2 regions of the Arthrobacter sp. B055-34 genome follow, and region 2 is predicted to be linked to the other one. Evidence: predicted binding sites of a transcription regulator. Region 2 holds the regulator's gene; the other holds the start of a gene.
What was found. Region 2 encodes HrcA, which represses chaperone genes, less so after heat shock. Its sites were predicted from a motif close to TTNGCACTCGNNNNNNNCGAGTGCNAA; they were not measured.
Positions count from the first base shown of each region.

Region 1: the regulator HrcA is predicted to act here: its motif matches at 1,323-1,349, upstream of groES (co-chaperone GroES).

Region 1 is NZ_JBNHFQ010000004.1:257,961-261,165, forward strand. Features, by position in the region: gene AC5RWO_RS09770 (ABC transporter permease) at 1-41, opposite strand, end outside; gene AC5RWO_RS09775 (siderophore ABC transporter substrate-binding protein) at 93-1,046, opposite strand; gene groES (co-chaperone GroES) at 1,489-1,785, shown strand; gene groL (chaperonin GroEL) at 1,849-3,205, shown strand, end outside.
Region 2 is NZ_JBNHFQ010000014.1:4,760-7,964, reverse strand. Features, by position in the region: gene dnaJ (molecular chaperone DnaJ) at 1-796, opposite strand, end outside; gene hrcA (heat-inducible transcriptional repressor HrcA) at 876-1,889, opposite strand; gene AC5RWO_RS19890 (DUF3097 domain-containing protein) at 2,071-2,913, shown strand; gene AC5RWO_RS19885 (DUF4870 domain-containing protein) at 3,051-3,205, shown strand, end outside.

The DNA of each region.
Region 1 (3,205 bases), on a different contig from region 2:
GAGACTGCCGGGGTGGAGCGGGTCATCGTCGAGGAAGCCATGGTAGGTGTCTTCCGTTGCGGGCCGGATGGGCCGGCCCGCAACGGTATTGACTACTTGACCAGTGCTGCCTGTACGGCGCCGACCATGGAGTCGACGTTGTTCAGGCCGTAGCCCACCAGGTACCAGGAAGCGGAATCCAGGTAGGTGATGTTGTCGTTCTTGGCGGCGTCGGTGCCGGCGACCAGTTCGTTGTCCAGGACCGCGGCGGCGGCCTGGCCTGCAGCCTCGCCGATGGCCGCATCGCGGTCGATCACGAAGAGATGAGCCGGGTTCTTCTCGGCGATGTACTCGAAGGAGATGGCCTCGCCGTGGGAGCCTTCGGACTTCACGTCGGCAGCGGTCTCCACGCGCAGGACATCGTGGACGATACCGAAGCGCGAACCGGCGCCATAGGCGGTGAGTTCGCCGCCGCTGGTCATCACCACCAGGCCGGTGCCGGCATCGGCAGCGGCGGCCTTGGTCTCCTCGATCTTGGTATCGATCGCGGCCAGCTGCTTCTCGACCTCGGCTTCCTTGCCGAAGATCTCGCCGAGCGTGGTGGAAACTTCCTTGAAGCTCTCCACCGGTGCGGCGGCATCAACGCTGAGGTCGATGGTCGGGGCGATCTTGCTCAGTTCCTCGTAGGCACCGGCGGTGCGGCCCGAAATGATGATCAGATCCGGAGCGCCTTCGCTGATCACTTCGAAATCCGGTTCCTTCATGGAACCGATCTTGGTGACGGCATCCTCGCCGTACTTGGCCAGCGACGCCGGGTACTGTGCGGTCGGAGCGCCGTCAACCTCTACGCCGAGGGAATCCAGGCTGTCCAGCGCGCCAAGGTCAAAGCTGTAGACGGTTTCCGGGTTGGCCGGAACCTCGGTGGAGCCCTGCGCATGCTCAACCGTAATCGTCTCCGCGTTGGCACCGGCGTCGGCTGCCCCGACGTCCTGGCCGCAGGCGCTCAGCGCCAGCAGCGAGGCAACGGCCGAGACTGCCAGGAGGCGGGACTTCACTGACTTATTCATAAATGGCTCCAGGAAATTCGGGTGCTCGGGCACCTCCCGGTACCCGCCGCAATAGATCACAAAATGATTGGCTAATTCTTGCGCGCCTTCGAACCGTATCGAGTTAGGTTAGCCTTAGGCAACTTTCCTGCAGAAAAATGTCCTCAAGCAACAACAGCACCAAACAGCGACGGCGGACGGTGCCATCAGGGTGCACTCCGGCTGGCGCTGGAACCGGTAGCGGGGCGGTGCCACGAGCTGATGGCGGGGCTCGCGCAAGGGGGCGTTGCGACGCTTTTGGCACTCACCTTGACCGAGTGCTAATCCGGCACATAGAGTCTTATTAGCACTCTCCCCGTGCGGGTGCTAATTACTCAAGGAACCTCCTGCCGGCACCGCGACGACGGCAGAAAATTCCTTGGCCAAAGAACCTATTCGTAGCTCATGCAAAGGAGAGAGCCGAGTGTCGGTCTCTATTAAGCCTCTTGAGGATCGTATTGTTGTCCGCCCGCTCGAAGCAGAGCAGACCACGGCTTCCGGCCTGGTTATCCCGGACACCGCCAAGGAAAAGCCGCAGGAAGGTGAAGTTGTCGCAGTAGGCCCCGGCCGCGTTGACGACAACGGAAACCGCGTCCCGGTCGATGTAGCCGAGGGCGACGTCGTTATCTACTCCAAGTACGGCGGAACCGAAGTCAAGCACAGCGGCCAGGAGTACCTCGTACTCTCCGCCCGCGACGTGCTGGCGATCGTCGTCAAGTAGTTTTCCGATGACCCCGGCCAGGCAACTGGCCGGGGTTTTTGGTCCAATAAGGAGAATTAATAAATGGCAAAGCAGTTGAAGTTTGACGATGCCGCCCGCAAAGCTCTGGAAGCCGGCGTCGACAAGCTGGCCAACACCGTCAAGGTGACCCTGGGCCCGCGCGGACGCAACGTCGTGCTGGACAAGAAGTGGGGCGCACCCACCATCACCAACGACGGCGTGACCATCGCCCGCGAGGTTGAACTCGAGGACGCCTACGAGAACCTTGGCGCACAGCTGGCCAAGGAAGTCGCCACCAAGACCAATGACGTCGCCGGTGACGGAACCACCACGGCGACCGTCCTGGCCCAGGCCCTGGTCAAGGAAGGCCTGCGCAATGTAGCCGCAGGCGCAGCCCCCGGCGCCCTCAAGCGCGGCATCGAGGTTGCTGTCGAGGCAGTCTCGGCACGTCTGCTGGAGAACGCCCGCGAGGTCGAGGGCAAGGTTGCCGAAGTGGCAACCATCTCGGCCCAGAGCCCCGAGGTTGGCGAGCTGCTGGCCAAGGCTTTCGAGCAGGTCGGCAAGGACGGCGTCATCACCATCGAGGAGGCCTCCGGTCTGCAGACCGAACTCGTCCTCACCGAAGGCATGCAGTTCGACAAGGGCTACCTGTCGCCGTACTTCGTCACCGACGCTGAACGCCAGGAAGCTGTCCTGGAAGACGCCATGATCCTGATCAACCAGGGAAAGATCTCCACGGTGCAGGAATTCCTGCCGCTGCTGGAGAAGGCGCTGCAGGCCGGCAAGCCGCTGTTCATCATCGCCGAAGACATCGACGGCGAAGCCCTGTCCACCCTCGTGGTCAACAAGATCCGCGGCACCCTGAATGTTGTTGCCGTCAAGGCTCCGGGCTTCGGCGACCGCCGCAAGGCCATGCTGCAGGACATTGCTACCCTGACCGGCGCCCAGGTTGTTTCTCCGGACCTCGGTCTGAAGCTGGACCAGGTCGGCCTGGAAGTTCTGGGTTCGGCACGCCGCATCACCGTGACCAAGGACGCCACCACCATCGTTGACGGTGCCGGCTCCGAATCCGATGTTGCAGACCGCGTCGCGCAGATCCGCGCCGAGATCGAGCGCACCGATTCCGATTGGGACCGCGAGAAGCTGCAGGAACGTCTGGCCAAGCTGGCTGGCGGCATTGGCGTTATCAAGGTCGGCGCAGCCACCGAAGTTGAGATGAAGGAAAAGAAGCACCGCATCGAGGACGCAGTGTCCTCCACGCGTGCTGCCCTGGAAGAGGGCATCGTGGCCGGCGGCGGTTCCGCACTGGTCCACGCAGCCCAGGCCCTGGACACCGATCCCAACGTTCTGGCTCTCGAAGGCGACGCAGCCACCGCCGTCGGACTTGTCCGCCGCGCGCTGGTCCAGCCGCTGCGCTGGA
Region 2 (3,205 bases):
TCACATGGAGGTCGTCGCCCTCACGGATGAAATTCTTATCCGGGGCAACACGGATCTCGACGTAGAGGTCGCCCTGGGGGCCGCCTGCCGTACCTGATTCACCCTGCCCGGCCAGCTGGATCCGGGTGCCCGTTCCGACACCTGCCGGAATTTTGATGGTCAGCGAGCGGCGGCTGCGGATGCGCCCCTCCCCATTACATTCGTTGCACGGGTCGGGAATGATCGTGCCGAAGCCTTGGCAGCTTCCGCAGGGAGCGGCGGTCATGACCTGCCCCAAGATGGAGCGGACGGCACGCTGTACCTGGCCCGAACCGCCGCAGATGTCGCAGGTCCGCGGGCTCGTGCCGGGACGGCAGCAGCTGCCGTCGCACGTGGGGCAAACGACGGCGGTGTCCACTTCGATCTTCTTGTTGACGCCGAACACGGCATCTTTGAGATCGATGCGGACATTGATCAGTGCGTCCTGTCCGCGGCGCGTGCGCGAAGGCGGTCCGGCAGTGCCCTGCCCACCGAAGAAGGTTTCGAAAATATCCTGGAAGGCGAACCCAGCACCCGAATAGCCGCCGCCGAAGCCGCTGTCCGTGCCGTTCTCATTGCCTGTGGTGTCATATACCCGCCGCTTCTGCGGGTCCGACAGCACCTCGTACGCATGGCTGACCTGCTTGAACTGTTCCGCAGCCTCCGGCCCGGTGTTCACATCAGGGTGGAGCTTGCGAGCCAGTTTCCGATAGGCCTTCTTGATTTCCTCAGCAGTGGCATCGCGGCTGACACCGAGTACGTCGTAGTGGTTGCTCACCTTGTATTACTTCTCTTCCTGGGAATCGGTTGCGGACAGCGGCTCCCGCTGCCCATGTTGCTGCTTGTTGGCCGGCTGCCTATCCGGCAAGGATGCGTGACAAATAACGGGCTACGGCGCGCACGGCGGCCATAGTAGTTGGATAATCCATCCGGGTTGGACCGAGGATGCCCAGCTTGGCTGAAGAACCCGGACCATAGCCTGTTGCGACCACGGATGTTTCCACCAACGAACCGTACGGGTTCTCATGTCCAATGCGTACGGAAATCCCGCGGGCGTCCTGCTGCATCTCCGACAGCAGGCGAAGCAGGACCACCTGTTCCTCGAGCGCCTCGAGGATGGGTCCGATACTCAACGGGAAATCCATGGGGGAACGGGCCAAGTTGGCCGTGCCGGCCATGAGGATACGTTCCTCTTGTGTGGCTGCAGCAAGATTTTCCAAGGCCGCTGAAAGCGGTGGCACGATAGCCTCCGTGCCGGGTCTGACGTCTTTCAACCCGTTCCGCAGCAGCCCGCCCACCGAATCGAGGGGGTGCCCGGCCAATTCGGAGAGATAGGCCGATCGGAGATCGGATAATTCTTCATCGGTGACGGGATCAGGCAGGGAAATGACCCTCTGCTCAACTTTCCCGTTGTCGGCAATCAAGACAACGAGGACCTGTTGCGGTGCGAGCAGGACAAACTCGATGTGCCTGGTGCAAGCACGCCCCAGCCGCGGATACTGGATCACGGCTACCTGATTGGTCAGCTGGGATAACAACCTCACGGTGCGATCCATGACATCATCCAGGTCGCCCGCGCTCTCGAGTAGGGCTTGGATGGCACGGCGTTCTGCGGAGGAGAGCGGTTTCACATCCGAAATCCGGTCGACGAAGAGCCGGTAGCCCTTGTCCGTTGGAATGCGGCCAGCGCTAGTGTGCGGAGCGACAATCAGGCCTTCTTCTTCCAGAGCAGCCATGTCGTTGCGGATTGTTGCCGAGGAAACACCTAAATGGTGGCGGTCAACCAGTGCTTTGGACCCCACGGGTTCGCGCGAATGCACGTAGTCTTCCACGATAGCGCGCAGCACCTCGAGCCGACGGCCTTCGCTCACTGGGCACCTCCTGATTTCGTACGGCTGCAGTAGACATGCCGGTTAGCACTCAACACGTCCAAGTGCTAAGTCTAATACCTTTGGCACGTTGTTAGCATTGTCAGGCTGCCATGCACCTATCGGCGGCTCCGCTGATCGCCAGCAGCTACCCGATAGCTGCGTGACCGAAGGACTACAACCGATGAGCAGCTACGGCTGGGGACCACAGGATCTATCCGCTCCGAAGTCGCGTCAGCTTCGCAAGGTCGGGGCCGAACCCGGACTGGTACTGGAGGACGTCGAAAGCGGCTGGGTAGGTGCGGTGGTGCGCGTGGAGAAGTCCGGCGGGGTCCACTTGGTGTCGCTGGAGGACCGGCGGGGAAAGAAACGTTCCTTCCCCCTGGGCTTCGGCTTTCTGCTGGAAGGTGAACCCGTGGAGGTAGTTCCTGCCATGGCCGCTGCCGCCGTCGCACGTCCGCAGCGGACGGCCTCAGGATCAGTCAGAGTAGAAGGACTGCGCGCGCAGGTGGCCAAGGCCAGCCGGATCTGGGTCGAAGGCAAGCACGATGCCGAACTCGTCGAGAAGGTGTGGGGCCACGATCTTCGGGTCGAAGGCATAGTCGTCGAGCCGCTCCACGGCGTCGATGACCTGGCTTCGGCGGTTACGGCGTTCAGTCCGGGGCCGCAGCGAAAACTGGGCATTCTGGTAGACCACCTGCTGCCCGACACCAAGGAGTGGCGTATTGCCCAGGCCGCCATGGCAGTTCCATCGGCACGCAACAACGTGCTGATTGTCGGCCACCCGTATGTGGATGTCTGGCAGGCCATTAAGCCGGCCGTCATCGGGCTGGAAAAATGGCCGGTGGTTCCGCGCGGAACCGATTGGAAAACCGGAATCCTCGCCGGCCTCGGGTGGCCCAACAAAACCCAGATCGACATCGCGGACGGGTGGAAGCGCTTGCTTGGCAGCGTCAACTCCTACGCGGACCTGGAACCGTCCCTGCTGGGACGCGTTGAAGAAGTCATCGATTTCCTCACCGCCTGAGGAATGCGCATGGCGGCAACCCCATTCTGCGCCGGAAGATTGACCCCAGTCCGGTGTTTACCGGTCATTGCGGCTAATCTTAGTTTCGTAGGTAAATAGCCATTAGAACGAAAACGAATTCTCCTGAGGTAGGTCCTGTGTCAGACAACCCCGCGCGCAAGAAGCAACCGGATCGTCAACCGGCTCCCCGGACGCAGTATGAAAGCGCCTCTTCCTCAGCCCTGCCGCTGACGCCGTCCGAAGACCGTCAGTGGGCCACTCTGGCTCATTTCGGCGGCATCCTAGGCTGCTT